Regions from separate parts of the Kocuria kalidii genome, predicted to be linked through region 3. Evidence: riboswitches for the same ligand, from Rfam matches in the RefSeq annotation. Region 3 holds a riboswitch; each other region holds the start of a gene.
What was found. A riboswitch is a leader RNA that binds a small molecule or an ion and turns the genes downstream of it on or off. The one in region 3 is predicted to bind S-adenosylmethionine.
Positions count from the first base shown of each region.

Region 1: linked by a shared signal. The riboswitch ahead of ACH9D3_RS06895 (methylenetetrahydrofolate reductase) and the one ahead of ACH9D3_RS13030 (bifunctional o-acetylhomoserine/o-acetylserine sulfhydrylase) in region 3 are both predicted to bind S-adenosylmethionine.
Region 2: linked by a shared signal. The riboswitch ahead of ACH9D3_RS06615 (NtaA/DmoA family FMN-dependent monooxygenase) and the one ahead of ACH9D3_RS13030 (bifunctional o-acetylhomoserine/o-acetylserine sulfhydrylase) in region 3 are both predicted to bind S-adenosylmethionine.

Region 1 is NZ_JBISWJ010000044.1:59,559-66,779, reverse strand. It holds gene ACH9D3_RS06905 (ABC transporter transmembrane domain-containing protein) at 1-1,063, shown strand, start outside; gene metE (5-methyltetrahydropteroyltriglutamate--homocysteine S-methyltransferase) at 1,137-3,584, opposite strand; gene ACH9D3_RS06895 (methylenetetrahydrofolate reductase) at 3,641-4,579, opposite strand; SAM riboswitch class I at 4,650-4,756, opposite strand; gene ACH9D3_RS06890 (ArsR/SmtB family transcription factor) at 5,085-5,441, shown strand; gene ACH9D3_RS06885 (SRPBCC family protein) at 5,445-5,939, shown strand; gene ACH9D3_RS06880 (FMN-binding glutamate synthase family protein) at 6,028-7,221, shown strand, end outside.
Region 2 is NZ_JBISWJ010000044.1:236-7,456, forward strand. It holds gene ACH9D3_RS06615 (NtaA/DmoA family FMN-dependent monooxygenase) at 1-1,223, opposite strand, end outside; SAM riboswitch class IV at 1,301-1,415, opposite strand; gene ACH9D3_RS06620 (CoA-binding protein) at 1,487-1,951, opposite strand; gene ACH9D3_RS06625 (maleylpyruvate isomerase N-terminal domain-containing protein) at 2,005-2,685, opposite strand; SAM riboswitch class I at 2,792-2,896, shown strand; gene ACH9D3_RS06630 (ATP-binding cassette domain-containing protein) at 2,902-3,723, shown strand; gene ACH9D3_RS06635 (aliphatic sulfonate ABC transporter substrate-binding protein) at 3,826-4,863, shown strand; gene ACH9D3_RS06640 (ABC transporter permease) at 4,860-5,699, shown strand; gene ACH9D3_RS06645 (AMP-binding protein) at 5,831-7,221, shown strand, end outside.
Region 3 is NZ_JBISWJ010000087.1:21,759-28,979, forward strand. It holds gene ACH9D3_RS13020 (alpha/beta hydrolase) at 1-109, opposite strand, end outside; gene metX (homoserine O-acetyltransferase MetX) at 147-1,331, opposite strand; gene ACH9D3_RS13030 (bifunctional o-acetylhomoserine/o-acetylserine sulfhydrylase) at 1,328-2,719, opposite strand; SAM riboswitch class IV at 2,797-2,912, opposite strand; gene ACH9D3_RS13035 (VOC family protein) at 3,111-3,749, shown strand; gene ACH9D3_RS13040 (CPBP family intramembrane glutamic endopeptidase) at 3,792-4,571, opposite strand; gene ACH9D3_RS13045 (S9 family peptidase) at 4,657-6,828, shown strand; gene ACH9D3_RS13050 (alpha/beta fold hydrolase) at 6,981-7,221, shown strand, end outside.

The DNA.
Region 1 (7,221 bases), on a different contig from region 3:
GCGCAGCCAGCTGGCCGGGCGCTGGCGGATGGCCACCATGCAGATCGTCTTCGCCGCGATCCCCGCCGTGATCTACCTGGCCGCCGGCTTCCCGGCCACCGGCGGCGGGATGACCATCGGCACCCTCGTGGCCTTCACCGCGCTGCAGGGGGCCGTCTTCCGGCCCGTGATGGGTCTGCTGAACATCGGTGTGCAGTGGGTGTCCGCGCTCGCCTTCTTCAGCAGGATCTTCGAGTACCTCGACCTCGAGCCGCAGATCGTCCCGCCCGCCGCTCCCGTCCGGCTGGACCCGGCCGCCGTGCGCGGGGAGGTCCGGTACGAGGGCGTGCGCTACGCCTACGACGACGGGGCCGACGTCCTGCACGACGTCGACCTGGTGCTGCCGGCGGGCACCACCACGGCGGTCGTCGGGCCCACCGGATCCGGGAAGAGCACCCTCGGCTCCCTGCTGCCGCGGCTCAACGACGTCACGGCGGGGCGGGTGACGATCGACGGCGTCGACGTGCGGGACATCGATCCGGCGGACCTCGCCCGGATCGTGGGCGTCGTCTCCCAGGAGACCTACCTGGTCCACGCCACGGTGCGCGCCAACCTCCTGCTCGCCGATCCCGGCGCCTCCGACGCCGAGCTGTGGCGCGCCCTGGGCGCCGCGCGCATCGCCGACACCGTCGCCGGCCTGCCGGACGGGCTGGACACGGTGGTCGGCGCCCGCGGCCACCGCTTCTCCGGCGGGGAGCAGCAGCGCCTGGCCATCGCGCGGACCGTGCTGCGCAACCCGCCCGTGCTGGTCCTCGACGAGGCCACCAGCGCGCTGGACAACACCACCGAGGCGCAGGTCCAGGAGGCCCTCGACCGGCTGGCCGCCGACCGCACCACCCTGACCATCGCCCACCGGCTCTCCACGGTCGAGAACGCCGACCAGGTGGTGGTGCTCGCGGGCGGCCGCATCGCCGAGCGCGGCGCGCCGCGCGAGCTGCGCGGGGCCGGCGGCCCGTTCGCCCTGCTGGCCGGGCGGACCGGCCGGGACGCCGGCGCCGCGGCGGTCGGCGCCTCCGCCCCGTGACCCCCGGGTGCCCGCGTCACCACGAACCCTCGTGGTCACGCGGGCACCCGCGGGTCGAACGGTGTGCCCGGGGTCAGCCGCGCGTGCCGTGCTGGACGATCAGCGGCCGGCCCGCCGGCTGGACCACGCGTTCGCGGACGGTCCGGGCCGCCGCCACGAGGTGCTCCAGCGACGCCTTCGTCTCCTCGTAGCCGCGGGTCTTCAGGCCGCAGTCCGGGTTGACCCACAGGGTCCGCGCCGGGACGTGCTCGAGGGCCCGCTCGAGCAGCTGCTCGACCTCCTCCCGGGAGGGCACGCGCGGGGAGTGGATGTCCCACACGCCCGGGCCGATGCCCCGGGAGAAGCCGGCGGCCTCGAGGTCGGTGAGCACCTCCATCCGGGACCGGGCCGCCTCGATGCTCGTGACGTCGGCGTCCAGGCCGTCGATCGCGCCGACCACCTCGCCGAACTCCGAGTAGCACAGGTGGGTGTGGATCTGGGTCCCGTCCCGCACCCCCGAGGTGGCCAGGCGGAACGCGTCCACCGACCAGTCGAGGTAGGCCTGCTGGTCGGCCCGCCGCAGGGGCAGGAGCTCCCGCAGCGCCGGCTCGTCCACCTGGATGATCCCGATCCCGGCGGCCTCGAGGTCCGCGACCTCGTCCCGCAGCGCGAGCGCCACCTGGTTCGCCGTCTCCCCGAGCGGCTGGTCGTCGCGCACGAAGGACCACGCGAGGATCGTCACCGGTCCGGTCAGCATGCCCTTGACCGGCCGGTCGGTGAGGGACTGGGCGTGGCCGATCCACGGCACCGTGAACGCCTCGCCGCGCAGGCCCTCGCCTTCCCGGCTGACGTCGCCCCACAGGATCGACGGGCGGGTGCAGCGGGAGCCGTAGGACTGCACCCAGCCGTGGACGGTGGTCGCGAAGCCGTCGAGGTGCTCGGCGAAGTACTGGACCATGTCGTTGCGCTCGGGCTCGCCGTGCACCAGCACGTCCAGGCCCAGCTCCTCCTGCAGCCGCACGACCCGCTCGATCTCCTCGCGCAGGAACTCGTCGTACCGGGCGTCCGGAAGGCGTCCGGCCCGGTGCCGGGCGCGGGCGGCACGGACCTCGGGGGTCTGCGGGAACGAGCCGATCGTGGTGGTGGGCAGCGGGGGGAGCGGGCCCGACGCCGTGAAGGACCGGCCCTCCTGCGCGATCCGGCGGACCTCCGCCGGGGACCGTCCGATCTCCGCGGCGCTCAGCGACGCCGCGCGCCCCCGGACGGCCGCGTCGCGGACCCCCGCCGCCCCCTCGCGGGTGCGACGGGCCTCGGCCGCCTCGGCCAGCTGCCCGGCGACCGACTCCTCGCCGTCGGCGAGGCCGCGGGCGAGGGTGACGACCTCGCCGACCTTCTGGTCCGCGAACGCGAGCCAGCTGCGCAGCAGCGGGTCCAGCCCGGTCTCCTCGGCGACGTCGTGCGGGACGTGGAACAGCGAGGTCGAGCTGGCCACGGACACCCGGGCGCCCCCGCTGGCCAGCTCCCCGAGCCGGGCGAGCCGGCCGCCCAGATCGGCCCGCCACACGTTGTGCCCGTCCACGGCCCCGGCCACGAGCACGGCGGAGTCCTCGCCCTGGAAGAACTCCAGCTCCTCGGTCGTCGGGGCCGCGCCCTCGACGAGGTCGAGGTGCAGCGCCTCCACGCCGGAGCAGGCCAGGGGGTGCAGCAGCGGCCCGGGGGAGCCGTAGGAGGTGGTCACGAACAGCTGCGGGCGCCCGGTCACGGCGGTCAGCGTCGTGTAGGCGTCCCACACGGACGGGGCGAGCTCCTCGGTGGGCACGTGCTGGTCCGCCACGAGGGCCGGCTCCTCGAGCTGCACCCAGTCCGCGCCGGCCGCGGCGAGGTCCCGCAACAGCTGCGCGTACACCGGGAGCAGGTCGGGGAGCCGCTGCAGCGGGTCGAAGCCGGCGGGGGCGTCGTCGTCGGCCTTGGCCAGGAGGAGGAAGGACACCGGGCCCACGAGGACCGGGCGGACGGTGAAGCCGTGCGCGGCGGCGCGGCGGACGTCGGCCACGAGCCGGTCGGCGGTGGCGCGGAACGGGGTGCCCGGGCCGATCTCGGGGACCAGGTAGTGGTAGTTGGTGTCGAACCACTTGGTCAGCTCGAGGGGAGCGCGCCCGGCGTCGCCGCGGGCCAGCACGAAGCTCGCGTCGAGGTCGAGGCGGCCGTCGGGGTCCGCGAGGTCGGCGAAGCGGGACGGGACCGCGCCGAGGGCCACGGTGGTGTCCAGCACCTGGTCGTAGAGGGGGAACGCCGCCGGCAGGGACGAGTCCTGCGCGCCGAGGCCGAGCTCCACGAGCCGGCGGTAGGTGGCCAGCTGCAGCTCGGCGGCGGCCGACTCGAGCGCGTCGCGGCCCGAGCGCCCGGCCCAGTAGGCCTCGAGGGCCTTCTTGAGCTCGCGGCGGCGGCCGATCCGGGGGTAGCCGGTGATGGTGGCGGACGGAAAGGCGGACGGAACGGCGGGCGGAACGGCGATGGGGAACGTGGTCTGCTGGGTGCTCACGGTGGTCTCCTGAGAAGGTGGCGTGGGGTCGTGCGGAACGGTGGGGACCTGCGTGCTCAGGCGGGGAGCAGCAGGTCGTCGAGCAGGTCGTCGAGCGGGACGGGAACGTGCGGGACGCGGGGCAGGTCCACGCGCTCGAGCAGGTCGAGCGCGGCCCGGTGCTCGTTGAAGGTGTAGAGGTGCAGCCCGGGCGCGCCGGCGTCCAGGGCCGCGCGGGCGAGCCGGGCCGCGAAGGCCACGCCCGCGCGGTGCCGCTCGGCGGGCCCGGGTGCGTCCTCGAGCGCGGCGGCCAATCCGGGGTGGGGCGCCAGGCCGGCCAGACGGCACAGGGTGCGCAGCCGCCGCGGGTCGGTGACCGGCATGATCCCCGGGACGATCGGGATGCTCACCCCGGCCGCCCGCGCCGCCGCGACCAGGCGCTCGTAGCGCTGCGGGCGGAAGTAGACCTGGGTGATCGCGAAGTCCGCCCCCGCGCGCTGCTTGGCGAGCAGCACCTCGATGTCGTGCCGGAACGACGGGGACTCCGGGTGCCGGGACGGGTACGCGGCGACGCCCACGGCGAGCCGGCCGGCCGCCAGGGCCGCGCCGTGGCGCTGCTCGACCTCGCGCACGAGCTCCACGAGGTCGCCGGCGTTCGGGAGCTCGCCGGGCTCGGCCCCCGGGTCCAGGTCGCCGCGCAGGGCCAGGACGCCCCGGACGCCGCGCCGGACCAGGGTGTCCACGGTGTCCTCCAGCTCGGCCCGCGTGCTGCCGACGCAGGTGAGGTGCGCCAGCGGCCGCAGGCAGGTGCGGGCCAGGAGGTGGTCGAGCAGGGCGAGGGAGCTGTCCCGGCGCTGCTCGTCCCCGCTGTAGGTCACCGCGACGTGGTCGGGGCGGGTCGGCTCGAGCTCCTCGATGGTCCGCAGCAGCGTGTCGGCGCTGGCCGCGCTGCGGGGCGGGTACAGCTCGTAGGACAGGGACGGCGGCGCCGGCCGGGCGATCGGGCGTGGTGTCACGTTCTTCCTCCAAGGGTCACCCCGAGGGAGGGCGGCAACCCTCCCGGGGCGGACCCGGGGGGAAGCGACAGCTCCATCGGTCCTGGCGGGAGCACCGTTCCGCGTCCCCGTGGCGGGGTGCGCGGATGGTTGCTGCGGCGTCGACGAGCCAGGTCTCTCGGCCGCTCTGGATAGATGCAGGACCCATTCCAGCGGCTGCCCGCCGCGAGGCCAAGTCCGGGCGCGCAGAAGACGCCGACGCCCCGACTGTGACGACCACCGCGTCACATGGCGCAACACGGACGCACGGCGACGCACGAGCCGCACGCCACGGCGCAGCACGGGCGCACGGCACGCGGCGCAGCACGGACGGCGGGGTCCCGCGGGGCGGTCCACGGCGAGCCCGCCGCAGACCGGCGGGGACGCCTGCCCCGTCACGATCCGGTCTCGGCCCTTGCCGTGCCCGTGCCGGCGATCTAGTCTTGGACAACCAACAGGTTGATCAAGGAATCAGTTGACAAACACCGTGGACCCCGGCGACGACGACCTCCTCGACAGGGCCTTCCTGGCTCTCGCCGACCCGGTCCGCCGCCGCATCGTCGCCCGGCTCAGCCGCGGCCCGGCCACGGTCACCGAACTGGCGGAACCCTTCGCGATCACCAAGCAGGCGGTCTCGAAGCACATCCAGGTCCTCGAGCAGGCGCAGCTCGTCACGCGCACCCGTGACGCCCAGCGCCGGCCCGTCCACCTGGACCCCGCACGGCTGGAGGCGCTCACCGCCTGGATCGACCGGTACCGGCTGGTCCGGGAGGAGCAGTTCCGCCGCCTCGACGCCGTGCTCGACACCCGAGCCGCAGACCGCGGCGAGCACACCCAGGACTGAACCATGGGACATCCTCTGCACCTGACCGTCCCCGACGGACTTCCCTACATCGACTACGAGCGCGAGCTCGACCACCCGGTCGCGGAGGTCTTCCGCGCCCACGCGGACCCCGCCCTGCTGCGGGAGTGGCTCGGTCCCCGCGGCACGAACATCGACGTCTCCTCCTACGACTTCCGGTCCGGCGGGGCCTACGAGTACCACCACACCGGCCCGGACGGCGTCACCTACGCCTTCCGGGGCGTGCTGCACACGGTCCGCGAGAACGAGCTGGTCGTGCAGACCTTCGAGTTCGGGGGCTACCCGGACGTGGTCAGTCTGGAGTTCCTCCGCTTCGACGAGCTCGCGGACGGCCGCTGCCGGCTGCGGGGCCACGTCGTCCACCCCTCCCAGGAGGCCCGGGACGGCATGGCCGCCTCCGGCATGGAGAGCGGGATGGCCGACGGCTACGAGCGGCTCGAGGAGCTGCTCTCCCGGCGGCCCGCACGGGACGGGACCTGACCGCGGACCCCGCGACCCCGGTCGACGGGCGTGACGACATCGGCCGGGTGTGACGTGCGCCACGCGGTGCGCGGCTACGATCGGACCCATGATGCGATTCCTGGTGCTGGCGCTCCTCCTGGTGCTGACGCTGCTCCTGGTCCTGGCCGCCTCCCTCGGGTCCAACGGCTGGTGGCTCCTCGTCCCGGTGGTCCTCGTGCTGCTGGTGGTCGGGGTGTGGGACGTCGTCCAGACGAAGCACTCGATCCTGCGCAACTACCCGATCCTGGGGCACATGCGCTTCTTCCTGGAGTCCATCCGCCCGGAGATCCAGCAGTACTTCATCGAGCGCAACTTCGACGGCAAGCCCTTCGACCGCGACACGCGGTCCCTGGTCTACGCCCGGGCCAAGGGCACCATGGGGGACAAGGCCTTCGGCACCGAGCGCGAGGTGAACCGGATGGGCTACGAGTACCTCCTGCACTCCACCGCGCCGGTGCCGCCCCCGGAGGAGGCCCCGCGGGTCCGGCTCGGCGGACCCGGCTGCACGCAGCCGTACGAGATGTCCCTGCTGAACATCTCCTCCATGAGCTTCGGCTCGCTGTCGAAGAACGCGGTCCTGGCGATGAACAAGGGCGCGGCCCTGGGCGGTTTCGCCCAGGAGACCGGCGAGGGCGGACTGACGGAGTTCCACCGCGAGTACGGCGCGGACCTGGTCTGGGAGATCGGGTCGGGGTACTTCGGCACCCGGGACGCCGAGGGCGACTTCGATCCGGAGGCCTTCCGGGAGAAGTCCCGTCTGCCCGAGGTCAAGGCCGTCACGATCAAGCTCTCACAGGGGGCCAAGCCGGGTCTGGGGGGCGTGCTGCCCGGGCCCAAGGTGACCGCCGACATCGCCCGCGCCCGCGGGGTCCCCGAGGGGGTGACCTGCATCTCCCCGGCCAGCCACTCGGCGTTCACCACCCCGCGGGAGCTGGTGCGCTTCATCGGCCGGCTGCGGGAGCTCTCCGGTGGCAAGCCCATCGGCTTCAAGCTGTGCGTCGGGTCCCGCGTGGACGTGCTGGCCATGTGCAAGGCCATGCTCGAGGAGGACGTCGCCCCGGACTACATCATCGTGGACGGCAACGAGGGCGGCACCGGGGCGGCGCCGCTGGAGTACCAGGACCACGTGGGAACGCCCCTGACCGAGGGCCTGATGCTGATGAACAACGCCCTGGTCGGCGTCGGGCTGCGCCCCCCGATCAAGCTGGGTGCGGCGGGCAAGGTCGCCTCCGGATCCGACATCGTGAAGCGGATGATCCAG
Region 2 (7,221 bases), on a different contig from region 3:
AAGTCCTCGAACGATCCCGGGGACACGTGGTAGGCGAGGTTGATGCCGTCCAGCCCGCCCTCGTCGATCCAGCGCTCGAGCTCGTCGGCCACCGTCTGCGGGGAGCCGACGATGGGCACGCCCATGCCGCCCATCGAGATGTGCTTCGCGACCTCCTTGACCGTCCACTTCTTGTGGGGGTCGGCGGTGGTGAACGGGGTCAGGAAGGACTGGATGGACTCGGTCTTGATGTACTCCAGGACGTCGTTCTCGTCGTAGCGGCCCAGGTCCACGCCGGACCAGCCGCCCACGAGGCCCAGGGCCCCGTCGGTGTCCGCGTAGCGCTCGTAGTCGCGGCGCTTCTGCTCGGCCTTCGCGTCGGTCTCGTCGACGATCACGTGCAGCATGGCGAAGATCTTGAGGTCGTCACGGCCCCGCCCGTGGGCTTCCGCCTCGTCCCGCAGCTTGTCGGTGACCACGCGGGTGAGGTCGGGTCGGATGCCGCCCACGAACACCGCCTCGGCGTGGCGGCCGGCGAACGCCCGCCCGCGGGAGGACGCACCGGCCTGGAAGATCAGCGGCGTGCGCTGCGGCGAGGGCTCGGTCAGGCCGATGCCCGGGACGTCGAAGTACTTGCCGTGGTGCTGGATGGGGTGCACGAGGGCCGGGTCGGCGAAGACCCCGTTGGCCCGGTCGCGCCGGACGGCGCCGTCCTCCCAGGAGCCCTCCCAGAGCTTGTAGCAGACCTCCATGAACTCCTCGGCGATCTCGTAGCGCTCGTCGTGGGAGATCTGCTCCGTCAGCCCGTGGTTCTCGGCGGCGGACCTGAGGTAGGACGTCACCACGTTGAAGCCCATCCGGCCCCGGGTCAGGTGGTCGAGCGTGGCGAACTTCCGGGCCAGCGGGTACGGCTGCTCGTAGGTGATGGCGCTGGTCACGCCGAAGCCCAGGTGCTTCGTCACGGCCGCCATCGCGGAGATCTGCATGAAGGGGTCGTTGACCGGGATCTGGGTGGCGTCCCTGATCACCGGTGCGGCGGAGTTCTGGTAGACGTCGTAGTACCCGACGACGTCCGCGAGGAACAGGGCGTCGAACAGCCCCCGCTCCAGGAGCTGGGCCACGTCCGTCCAGTACTCGATCGTGTTGTACTCGTCCGCGCGGGAGCGCGGGTGCTTCCACAGGCCGGGGGCCTGGTGGCCCACGCAGGTCATGTCGAACGCGTTCAGGGCGATGCGCTTGCTCAAGGGTGTTCCTCCCGGGTCGATGCCGACCCGCGCCCGTGCGTCGTGGAGACCTGCTCGCGGGTCCGACGCACTCAGGGGCGCCGTACTTGCCACGGAGCGGGTGCACCGCGGCCCGATGTTCATCTGGGGCACCCCGCTACGGGAGAGGGTTGCCGCCCGACCAGCCAGAGCTTCGCGTCGGGACTCGTCATCGTCGTCGCGGAACAGTTTAGCGGCTCTCCCCGCGCCCGGCGCAAGCCGCGTCCCGCCGGGGACGGGGCGGCTCAGGCGGGCGGGAGGAACGGCGGATCCCGGCGGGGGTCGAGGGTCCAGCCCCGCCGGAGCCGGGGCCGGAGCTCGATCAGGGGGCAGGTGTCCATGACCACGTCGAGGCCGGCCCGTTCGGCCCGGGCGGCCGCGTCCTCGTCCACGACGCCGAGCTGCAGCCACACCGCTCCCGCGCCGGCGGCGATGGCCTGGTCCACCACCGCGCCGACGCGCCGGGAGTTGACGAAGCAGTCCACCACGTCGATCGGCCGCGGGACCTCGGCGAGCGTGCGGAAGCCGCGCTCGCCGTGCACCGGCTCGCCCTTCGGGTTCACGGGGACGATCGTCATGCCGAGGTCGTCCCGGAGCCGCCGCGCGACCGAGTGCGCGGTGCGGGCCGTGTTGCCGGTCAGTCCCACGACGGCCCACCGGCCGGGCCGGGTCAGGAGGCGGTCGATGACGGCGGGGTCGTTGCGGCTCATGCCCCCAGCCTGGCACGGGAACCACGTCCCCGCCCCGGGGTAGCGGGGGAGGTTCAGGAGAAGAGGGGCAGGAGGTCGGCGTACGCTCCCAGCTCCGCGCGCTCCGGGGCGGACAGCTCCGCCCGGCCGGTGCCCACGCGGGCGAAGTGCTCGTCGCTCCAGTGCTCGAGCGGCTCCCGCTCCCAGAGGTCGGTGAGGACCCGGCGGACCTCGGCGAGCCCGTCCGCGGCGGGCCCGGGCGAGCCGTCCAGGTGCTGGATCAGGTCCAGGTGGTGCACCGTGGCCTCCACCGCGAGGGTGCTCAGCAGGTCCTCGACGCGCAGCACGTGCCCGTCGGTGCGGACCGCGCCGCCGCTGCCGCGGTGCTCGGCCGCGTGCACGAGCGCCCCGGCGGTCCCGCGGTAGAGCTCGCGCACGGCGTCCCAGTCCGGGAGCATGGAGGCCGCCACCCGGGCCCGGCGCCGGCTCTCGGCGGCCGCCTCCGGGTCCCCGCCCCAGTCCGTCCAGTAGGTCGCGGCGTCCCGGTCCGGGCGGGCGGTCGTGGGCGTGTGCAGGGCGACCAGCCCCCGCAGCCCATCCATCGCACAGTGGTGCACGAGGTCCCGGACCGACCACCCCGTGCACCCGGTCGCGGCCCAGGAGTCGTCGTCGCCGAGGCCGTCGAGGACCGCGCCGAACGCCGTGCAGGCGTCGCGCACCAGGTCGGCTCGGGGCGAGGGATTGCGGCTCGTCATGGGTCCATGGTGGGGCACGGACGGCCCGCGTGCCACCCGGTCCCGCCGTCGCCGCGGAGGGAGCGCATTTGCCAGGGAACACGTCGAGGACGTTCAATGGACCGCGTAACCATCCGGAGCGGCTGAGAGACCTGGCTCGTCGACGTCGCAGCAACCGGCACGGATCCTCCTGATCCCCCGTGCAAGGTGCTAAAGCCAGGACCGATGGAGTTGATCATGAGCACCTCCCTGCTCCGCCCTGCGCCGTCCGGCGCACCGGGCACCCCGAAGCGCGCCTTCTCCGTGGCGTTCGAGCACGTCGGCAAGGCCTTCCCGTCCGGCCGCGAGACCCACCACGTCCTGCAGGACGTGGACGTCACCGCCGGGCCCGGCGAGGTGCTGGCGATCCTGGGGCCGTCGGGGTGCGGGAAGTCCACCCTGCTGCGCGCCGCGGCGGGGCTCGACACCGCCTCCGCGGGCCGGGTGCTCATCGACGGCACGCCCGTGTCCGGGATCGACCCGCGCTGCGCGGTCGCCTTCCAGGAGCCCCGCCTGCTGCCGTGGCGCTCCGTCCGCGAGAACGTCCGCCTGGGCCTGCCCCGTGGGCTCCCCCGCGACGAGGGCAACGCCGAGATCGACGACCTGCTGCGCCTGGTCGGCCTCACCGCGCACGCGGACCACCGCCCCCGTGCGATCTCCGGAGGCATGGCCCAGCGCGCTTCCCTGGCCCGGGCCCTCGCCCGCAACCCCGGCGTCCTCCTGCTCGACGAGCCCTTCGGCGCGCTCGACGCCCTCACCCGCCTCCGGATGCAGGACCTCCTGCTCACGATCCACGAGGCCCAGCCCACGACCGTCCTGCTCGTCACCCACGACGTGGACGAGGCGCTGCAGCTCGCGGACCGGATCGTGGTCCTGGACCGGACCGGCCCCACCGCCCCGGCGTCGATCAGCACGGTGCTCCCGGTGCCCGGGGAGCGCCCCCGGGACCGGTCCTCCGAGGTCCTCGCCGACCTGCGCGTGCAGCTCCTCGGCCACCTCGGCGTCGACACCCACCACTGACGCGACCCGCTGACCCGCCCCCGAACCGCCCCGCCCCGTTCCCCGGACCGCCGCGCCCGCCCGCGCCACCGGCCCCGCCCGTCCACCACGAAAGGCCCCGCCATGCCCCTGCCCCAGCGCTCCGTCCGCACGATCCCCGCTCTCACCGCCGTCCTGGCGCTCGCCCTGACCGGCTGCATGGCCGGTGAGGGCGAGGGCCAGGCGGAGGCCGCCGGCGACGGCACCGTCCGCGTGGACTGGGCCACCTACAACCCGCTCTCCGTCGTGATCAAGGAGAAGGGGTGGCTCGAGGAGGCGTTCTCCGCTGAGGGCGTCGAGGTCGAGTGGGTGCAGTCCGCCGGGTCGAACAAGGCCAACGAGGCGCTGCGCGCCGAGGCGGTCGACATCGGCTCCACCGCGGGCTCCGCGGCGCTGCTGGCCCGCAGCAACGGCACCCCGATCCACGTGATCGACGTCTACTCGCAGCCGGAGTGGTCCGCCCTGGTGACCACGGCGGACAGCGAGGTGCAGGAGGTCGCCGATCTGGCGGGCCGCACCGTGGCCGCGACCAAGGGCACCGACCCCTACTTCTTCCTGCTCCAGGCCCTCGACGAGGCGGGGGTGGACCCGGGGGACGTCACGATCCAGACCCTGCAGCACGCCGACGGCCGCGCCGCCCTCGAGAACGGCCAGGTGGACGCCTGGGCCGGGCTCGACCCGATCATGGCCGCCGCGGAGGAGGACGGCGCCGAGCTGTTCTACCGCAACGTCGACTTCAACACCTACGGCTTCCTGAACGCGCACGAGACCTTCCTCGAGGAGCGGCCCGAGGCCGCCCAGACCGTGGTGGACGTCTACGCCTACGCCCGGGAGTGGGCGCAGGCGAACACCCGGGAGACCGCGCAGCTGCTCTCCGAGGCGGCCGGGATCGAGCTGTCCGTGGCCGAGAAGGTGCTCGAGCGCACCAACCTGGACATCGACCACGTGCCCGGCGACGAGCAGCTCGCGGTCCTCGAGAAGGTGGGTCCGATCTTCGTCGAGTCCGACGACGTGGCCGGCCAGGAGCAGATCGACGAGGCGCTCGCGAGCATCGTGGAGAGCTCCTACGCCGAGAACGCCGACGCCGACCGCGGGGCCGAGCTCGTCGGGGAGCAGGAATGACGCGGCCGCTGCCCCCTGCCGAGGAGGCCGAGCGCACCGACGCCCCGGACGACGCGCCCCCGCCGGCCGCGGAGGCTTCCCGGCGGCGGCCCCTGCTGCGCACCGGGCTGGGCCTGCTCCTGCCCGCGGCGCTGCTGCTGCTGTGGCACGTGCTGTCCACCGCCGGAGTCTTCAGCGCCGTCCAGCTGCCGGCCCCGCTCGCGGTGCTCGAGGCCGGGCTCGGCCTGCTGGCCGGCGGGGACCTGTGGACGCACGTGGGCATCTCGACCCAGCGCGTGCTGATCGGCTTCCTGCTCGGCGCCGGGCTGGGCCTCCTGGCGGGGTCCTTCATCGGCCTCTCCCGCTGGGGCTCCACGCTGGTCGGCCCCACGATCGGGGCCTTCCGGGCCGTGCCCTCGCTGGCGTGGGTGCCGCTGCTGCTGCTGTGGATCGGCCTCGGCGAGGACTCGAAGGTGACGCTGGTGGCCATCGGCGCGTTCTTCCCCGTCTACACCACCGTCTCCGCGGCGCTGCGGCACGTGGACCGCAACCTCATCGAGGCGGCGCGGGCCTTCGGGATCCACGGGCTGCGCCTGCTCACCACGGTGCAGCTGCCGGCGGTCATGCCGTCGGTGATCTCGGGTCTCCGCCTGGCCCTGGCCCAGGCGTGGCTGTTCCTGGTGGCCGCCGAGCTGCTGGGGGCCTCCATGGGCCTGGGCTGGCTGCTCACCGACTCGCAGAACAACGGCCGCACCGACCGCCTGCTCCTGGCGATCGTCCTGCTGGCCGTGCTCGGCAAGCTCTCCGACGCCCTGCTGGGCGTGTTCGAGAAGTGGGCCGTCCGGAAATGGGCGTGACACGTGCGCCTGGCACAGTGGACCCGTCCGCCCGAGCAGGAACCGCGCAGACCGGAGCCGGGCAGACAGGTTTCGCGCAGACAGATTTCGCGCAGACAGATTTCGCGCCGGCAGGAAAGGACCGCAGCACCGTGAGCCACAGCTGGAGCGACCCGCACTCCCCCGTCCCGAACCCCGCGCGCGTCTCGGACGAGGCCCGGATCGCGTTCTGGGAGAACCAGGCCTCCCGCCTGGACTGGGCCGAGCCGTGGACCACGGCCCACCGCTTCGCGGCGCCGCGGCGGATCGGCAAGGACGCCGACGGCAGCCCCACCTGGTCGGTCCCGGAGCTCGCGTGGTTCGAGGGCGGGAAGCTCAACGTGGCGCACAACTGCGTGGACCGCCACGTCGAGGCCGGCCGCGGCGCCCACGTGGCCCTGTACTTCGAGGGGGAGCCCGGCGACCGCCTAGTCTACACCTACGCGGACCTGCAGCGGGAGGTCTCCCGGGCGGCCAACGCCCTGCTCGCGCTGGGCGTGGAGCAGGGCGACCGGGTGGTGATCTATCTTCCCGTCATCCCGGAAACCGTGATCATCACCCTGGCCTGCGCCCGCATCGGTGCGGTGCACTCGCTGGTCTTCGGGGGCTTCTCCGCCGAGGCGCTGCGGTTCCGGGTGGAGGACACCGGCGCGAAGGTCCTCGTGACCACGGACGGGCAGCACCGGCGCGGGGCCGTGGTTCCCGTCAAGGCCGTCGCGGACGAGGCCTGCGGCGGCGACAACGCGGTCGAACACGTCGTCGTCGTGCGCCGCACCTCGCGGCCGGGCCGCACGGACCTGCCGCGGGGCACCCGGGGCACGCACTCCAAGGACGAGGACGCGGTCCCGTGGACGCGCGGGCGCGACGTGTGGTGGCACGAGCTGATCGCCGAGCAGTCCGACGTGCACGAGCCCGAGGCGTTCGACGCCGAGACGCCGCTGTTCATCATCTACACCTCCGGGACCACCGGGAGGCCCAAGGGCCTGGTGCACACGATGGGCGGCTACCTCGTGCAGACCGCGTACACGCACGCCCTGCTGTTCGACCTCCTACCGGACGTGCTCGACGACGGGGGGCGGCTGCGCCCGGACGAGCTGTCCACCCGCAACGACCCGGCCAAGGTGGACTCGACCGTGCACTGGTGCACGGCCGACCTCGCGTGGGTCACCGCGCACACCTACGAGATCTACGGCCCGCTGGTCAACGGCGTGTCCGAGGTGATCTACGAGGGGACCCCGAACACCCCGCACTGGGGCCGGCACTTCGAGGTCGTCGAGCGCTACGGGGTCACCACCTACTACACGGCGCCCACGCTGATCCGCTCCCTCATGGGCGCGTTCCCGAAGGGCGTCCCGCAGATCTACAACCTGAACTCGGTCCGGCTGCTCGGCTCCGTGGGCGAGTCCATCAACCCGGAGGCCTGGCGCTGGCTGCGCACCCAGGTGGGCCGGGACGAGGTCCCGTTCGTGGACACGTGGTGGCAGTCCGAGACCGGTGCCGCGGT
Region 3 (7,221 bases):
CGTGCGAGCCGTAGCCGTGCAGCAGCACGAGCAGCGGGGTGCCGGGACGGGCGTCGGCGTCGTTGTTCCAGACGGCGAAGGGGGTGTCGGTCGCGGGGGTGTCGGTCATGGCTCCAGTCTGCCACCCGGGTGCGGCGGGCACGGTCTCAGGGCTCGTGCAGGACCGTCTCCAGGAGCAGCCGGCCGAGCTGCGGGGCCTCGATGAGGAAGCCGTCGTGGCCCGACGGCGAGGTGAGGGTGTGCCGCCGCACGTCTCCAGGCAGGGCGGCCGCCAGGACGTCCGACTCGCGGGGCAGGTACAGCCGGTCGGAGTCCACCGCCGCCACGAGCCACTCGCACGAGGTCATGGACAGGGCCTCCTCCAGGGTGCCCCGGTTCCGCGTGATGTCGTGGGACATGAGGGTCTCGTTGACGGCCAGGTAGCTGTTGGCGTCGAAGCGCCCGGCGAGCTTGGACGCCTGGTGGTCGAGGTAGCTCTCCACCTGGTAGCGCCCCCGGCGACCGGGGTGCGTGTCGATGACCTGCTCGCCGGCCTGCGGCGAGCAGCCGAACCGGTGGTGCAGCTCGTCGGGCGAGCGGTAGGTGATGTGGGCGATCCGCCGGGCCAGCCCCAGGCCCGTGACGGGGAACGGCCCGTCGTAGTAGTCCCCGCCCCGGAAGTCGGGGTCCTGGTGGATCGCCAGCTTCTGCGCCTGGCCCCACGCGAGCTGCTCGGCGCTGGACCGGGCGCACGCGGCGACCACCGCGCACGCCCGCACGCGGTCCGGGTGGGTCACGGCCCACTCGAGGGCCCGGGCGCCGCCCATGGAGCCGCCGATCACGAGGCGCCACGCCTCGATGCCGAGGGCGTCGGCGAGCGCCGCCTCGGCGTGCACGGCGTCCCGGACGGTGATCAGCGGGAAGCGGGAGCCCCAGGGACGCCCCTCGGGGTCCACCTCCGGCGGCGCGGGGGTCGCCGGGCCGGTGGAGCCGTAGCAGCCGCCCACGATGTTGGTGCAGACCACGAACCACCGGTCCGTGTCGATGGCGGCGCCGGGGCCCACCAGACCCTCCCACCAGCCGCCGGTCTCCGCGGCGCGGCGCTCGGCCTCGGAGGCGCCGGGGCGGGCCCGTCCGGTGGCCACGTGGGTGTCCCCGGTGAGGGCGTGCTGGACGAGGACCGCGTTGGACCGGTCCGGGGCGAGGGTCCCCCAGGTCTCGTAGGCGATCCGGACCCCGGGCAGCCGGAAGCCCGACTCGAGCTCCAGGGTGCCGATCTCGGCCACGCGCGGCACCCCGTCCTCGCGGACGTCGGTCCCGGCGGCGGCGCCCCGCACGACCGTCACGGTCACTCCTGTCCTCCGCGCGCGGCCGCGGCCGCGGCGAAGCCCTGCTCCAGGTCCGCGAGGATGTCGTCGATGTGCTCGAGGCCCACGGACAGGCGCACGAAGCCCGGCTCCACGCCGGACGCCAGCTGCTCCTCGGGGAGGAGCTGGCTGTGCGTGGTGGACGCCGGGTGGATCACGAGGGAGCGGACGTCCCCGATGTTCGCCACGTTGGAGTGCAGGGTGAGGGCGTCCACGAAGGCGGCCCCGGCCTCCCGGCCGCCGTCGAGCACGAAGCCCAGGATCGACCCGGCGCCCCGGGGCGCGTACTTCAGCGCCCGCTCGTGCCACGGCGAGGACTCCAGCCCCGCCCAGGACACCGAGCGCACGTCCTGGCGGGCCGCCAGCCAGCGGGCCACCGCCCCGGCGTTGGCCACGTGCCGCTCCATCCGCAGGGACAGCGTCTCGATGCCCTGCTCGATGAGGAACGCGTTGAACGGGGAGATCGCCGAGCCGAGGTCGCGCAGCAGCTGCACCCGGGCCTTGAGGACGTAGGAGAGGTTGACGCCGAAGACGCCCTCCGCGCCCAGGGCCTGGGCGTAGACGAGCCCGCCGTAGGACTCGTCCGGCTGGTTGAAGCCGGGGAAGCGCTCGGGGTAGCGGCCGAAGTCGAAGGCGCCGGAGTCCACGATCACGCCGCCGATGGCGGTGCCGTGGCCGCCCAGGAACTTGGTGGCGGAGTGCACCACGACGTCCGCGCCCCAGCGGAAGGGCTGGACCAGGTACGGGGTGGCCACGGTGTTGTCCACGATGAGCGGCACCTCGCTGTCGTGGGCGATCCCGGCGACCGTCTCGATGTCGAGGACGTCGTTGCGCGGGTTCGGGATCGTCTCCGCGAAGAAGGCCTTGGTGTTCGGGCGCACCGCGCTCCGCCAGGCCTCGGGGTCGTCCGGGTCCGTCACGAACGTCGTCTCGATGCCGAGCTTGGGCAGCGTGAACTTGAAGAGGTTGTAGGTCCCGCCGTACAGGCTGGGGCTGGCCACGACGTGGTCGCCCGCTCCCGCGACGTTGAGCACCGCGAACGTCGTGGCCGACTGTCCCGCGCTGACCATCAGGGCGCCCACGCCGCCCTCGAGGGCGGCGATCCGGTTCTCCACGACCTCCGTGGTCGGGTTGCCGATCCGCGTGTAGATCGGGCCGAGCTCGGCGAGCGAGAAGCGGTCGGCGGCGGCCTGGGCGTCCGGGAAGACGAAGGACGTGGTCTGGTGGATCGGCAGGGCCCGGGACCCGGTGACCGGGTCGGGGCTCTGCCCCGCGTGGATCTGCCGGGTCTCGAAGGACCAGCCGGCCGGGTTGTCCGGGGTGGGCCGTGCGGTCGTGGGGGCGCCGGTGCCGGCAGCGGGGGACTCGGACATGCCGTGGGACTCCTTGCGGTGTCAGGGGTCCGGTTTCCGGCCGAGCTGGTGCGGCCGAGCGACGGCCGGGCACCGGGGACCCGCGCTTGCTCGCTCGCGGGTCGCGAGGAGCCTGGTCTTCACCCAGGGCACCCCACCGCGGAGGAGGGTTGCCGGCCAGCTAGCTGGGGCTTGGACGCTGGCGCTCATGACCTGGACAACATTGTCCGGATTCGGGCGCGGCGGCGTCAAGCCGGGGCCGGGCACGACTCCCGAGAACGGCCCGGCCCGCGCGGCGCCGGACGCGCCGCGGACCGGAGTTCGGACCGGAAGGTGAGCCGGGGAGCGAACCGCGTCGTGGCCGGGCCCGGCCGATTTGGAGACGAAACTCACACGGTGCCACGATGTGGCCATGAGAGTCGACCACGTGTCCTACGCCTGCCGCCCGGAGGGCCTGGCGGCCACCACCGAGCGGATCGCCGACCAGCTCGGGATCGAACCGGTCAAGGGCGGTGTGCACCCCCGTTTCGGCACCCGCAACATGATCCTCCCCCTCACGAACCACCAGTACGTCGAGGTCGTCGAGGTCCTCGAGCACCCCGCGGCGGTGAAGGCCCCGTTCGGCCAGGCCGTGCGCGCCCGCTCCGAGGCCGGCGGCGGCTGGCTGGGCTGGGTCGTCGAGGTCGAGGACCTCGCGCCGTTCGAACGGCGACTGGGCCGTTCCTCCGTCCCCGGCTGCCGGGTGTTCCCGGACGGGCGGTGCCTGGAGTGGCACCAGATCGGGGTCAAGGGCCTGATCGCGGATCCGCAGCTGCCGTTCATGGTGCGCTTCGACTCCGGCCCGGAGATGCACCCGTCCCAGGCGCGGATCACGGACGTGGGCCTCGCCGGGATGTCGATCGCCGGCGCCCCGGAGCGGGTCACCGAGTGGCTGGGCGCCCCGGTCGAGACCGCCCTCGACGACCTCGACGTCGACTGGCGCTACCCCGCCGGCACCCCCGGGGTCCTCTCCGTCACCTTCAGCACCCCGGACGGCTCCGTCACCATCTGAGACCGCTGCGGCCGGGCACGCCGGTGCCCGGCCGCAGCCGGCTCAGCCCAGCAGCCACGCGGTGCCGAGGAAGCCCACGGCGTCCAGCAGGAAGTGCGCGACGACGAGCGGCATCACCCGCCCGGTGCGCCGGTAGAGCTCCGCGAAGACGAGTCCCATCACCACGTTGCCGAGGAAGGGCCCGATCCCCTGGTAGAGGTGGTAGCTGCCGCGGAACAGGGCCGTGACCACCAGGACCGCCGGCCAGCCCCACCCGATGCGGGTGAGCCGGTCGGTCAGGAACGCGACCACGACGACCTCCTCGAGCAGGGCGTGGCGCAGCGCCGAGAGCAGGAGCACCGGAACGGCCCACCAGTGCTCGCCGAGACCCGATGTGGTGACCTCCGCGGTGATGCCCAGGGCCCGCCCGGCCCCGTAGAGGGCCAGCGTCCCCACCCCCATGAGCAGGAAGAGCACGGTGCCCAGACCGAGGTCCGGGAGGGGCATGCGGGCGTCGAGCCCGATCCGCCGGCGCACCGTGCGCAGGGCGCCTGCGGAGCCGGCGAGCAGGTACAGCGCCAGCAGGACCGGCACCAGGTCCAGGGCGATGCCGGTCAGCTGGCGCAGCAGGTCGAACAGCGGCTGCCGGCTCAGCGGCGGGTTCATCGTCGCCTGCGCCTCGGACAGCGGTCCGCGGGCGAGGTCCTCGGCGAGGGAGAGCACCGCGTAGACCGCCGAGGCGCCCAGGGACACCCCGAGCACCAGGAGCACCTGCGCCCACAGGTCGGCGCGGGTGGAGCCGAAGGCGGGCGGTCGCGGGGCGAGGTGCGCGGGGGTGCTCATGCGCACATTCTGGCACCGCAGCACCGGTGCGGCCCGGCAGCGGCGGCGGGTCGCGCCCCGGGCCGTCTTCCCTAGGATGGGGTCCATGACAGCCCTTCCCCCGCAGATCCGACAGCAGCCCGCCGAGCGCTCCTTCCACGGCCACGTGTTCTCCGACCCGTACGAGTGGATGCGGGACAAGGACTCCCCCGAGGTGCTCGGCCACCTCGCGGCCGAGAACGACTACGCCGAGGCCGCCACGGCGCACCTGGCGGGGCTGCGGGAGACGGTCTTCGGGGAGATCAAGGACCGCACCCAGGAGACCGACCTGTCCGTGCCCAACCGGCGCGGGGACTGGTGGTACTTCGCCCGGACGGTGGAGGGCGGAGCGCACCAGGTGTTCTGCCGGGTCCCCGCGGCGATCTCCGGCGAGGTCGTCGCCGACTGGACGCCGCCCCTCGTGGAGCCCGGGATCCCCATGGCCGGGGAGCAGGTGCTGCTCGACGCCAACGCGGAGGCCGCGAAGCACGAGTTCTACTCGCTCGGCAGCTTCGACGTCTCCGAGGACGGGGAGCTGCTGGCCTGGGCCGAGGACGTCACCGGTGACGAGCGGTTCACGCTGCGGATCCGGGACCTCACCACGGGCGCCGTGCTCGCCGACGAGATCCCCGGCACCTTCTACGGGTCCTTCCTCACCCCCGACGCCCGCGCCGTGTACTACACCGTGGTGGACGACTCCTGGCGTCCCCACCAGCTGCGCCGGCACGAGCTGGGCACGCCGGTGGCCGAGGACGTCGTCGTCCACGAGGAGAGCGACCCCGGTCTCTGGCTCGGGGCGGGGCTGTCCGCGGACCGGCGCTGGATCGTCGTGGAGGCCGTGTGCTCCGAGTTCTCCGAGCAGCTCCTCCAGCCGGTCGCGGACCCGGAGGCGCCGCTGCGCGTCGTGCTGCCCCGCACCGACCGTGTGCTCTACGAGGCCGAGCCCCTGCTGCTGGAGGGGCGGGAGCAGATCCTGCTGACCCACGACCACGACGCCCCGAACTCCCGCATCTCCCTCATGGACCCGGCCGACCTCGGCCGGCCGGTGACGGAGGTGGCCCTGCGCGACGTCGTGCCGGCCTCGGAAACCGTCCGGGTCAACGGCTGCGCCGTGACGTCCACCCACCTGGTGGTCTCCGTCCGGGCGGACACCACCCTGCGGGTCCGGCTGCTCCCGCTCGCCGGACTGGGCACGCCCGCCCAGGCCGCCCCGGCGGAGCCGGCCTTCGCCGAGGAGCTCTACACCGCGAGCGTCTCCGCCGCGGAGCACGACGCCCCCGTGGTCCGGCTCTCCTACACGTCCTTCACGACGCCCCCGCGCGTCTACGACGTCTTCGCCGCGGGCGCCACCGGGGACGACGCCGCCCTGCCCGCCGAGCCGCTGCTGCGCCGCGAGGCCACGGTGCTCGGCGGCTACGACCCCGCGGACTACGCGGTCGAGCGGGACTGGGCCACCGCGGCGGACGGCACCCGCATCCCCGTCTCCCTGGTCCGCCGGGCGGACCTCGACCCCTCCGTGCCGGCACCGGTGCTGCAGTACGCCTACGGCTCCTACGAGCACAGCACCGACCCGTCGTTCTCGGTCTCGCGGCTGTCCCTGCTGGACCGCGGCGTGGTGTGGGCGGTGGCGCACGTGCGCGGCGGCGGCGAGCTCGGCCGAACCTGGTACGAGCACGGCAAGAAGCTGCACAAGACGAACACCTTCACGGACTACGTCGCCGTCACCGACCACCTCGCCGCACGGCCGGACGTCGACGAGCGGCGGATCCTGGTGATGGGCGGCTCCGCCGGCGGGCTGCTGGTGGGCGCGGTGCTCAACCTCGCCCCGGAGAAGTACTGCGGCGCGCTGGCCGCGGTGCCGTTCGTGGACCCGCTGACGTCGATCCTCGACCCCACCCTGCCGCTCACGGCGCTCGAGTGGGAGGAGTGGGGCAACCCCATCGAGGACGCGCACGTCTACCGGTACATGCGCGACTACTCCCCCTACGAGAACGTCCGCCCCCTGCCCTATCCCCCGGTGCTCGCCGTGACGAGCCTCAACGACACCCGCGTGCTCTACGTGGAGCCCGCCAAGTGGGTCGCCGCGCTGCGGGGCGCCACGACGGCGGCCCACCCGGTGCTGCTGCGCTGCGAGATGGCCGGCGGCCACGGCGGCGCCTCCGGCCGGTACGAGCAGTGGAAGGACACGGCCTGGGAATACGCCTGGGTGCTGGACCGGATGGGTCTCGCCGGGTCCTGACCACGCTCCTGCTGCACTGCTCGCCTCCTCGGGGGCGGCGGCCGCGTTGTGGACCGCCCGTCCCACCGGGACAGCAGCTCCCGGCGGACTAGAATGAGCCGATGGGGAACGATCCGCCCATCCACCGTGCCGCTCTCCCGACGGGAGTGACCATGTCCTGGGCTGCCACCGGACCCGTCGGCGCGACGCCGGTCGTCCTGCTGCACGGCTGGGGCGAAACCCACCGGGAGTTCTCCCGGCTGCTGCCGCTGCTTCCCGCCGGAGTGCGCGCCGTGGCCCCGGACCAGCGCGGCCACGGATCCTCCGACCGGCCGCAGGACGGCTACACCCTGCAGGACCATGCCGCGGACGTGGTGGCGCTCCTCGACGCCCTCGACCTGCCGTCGGCCGTCC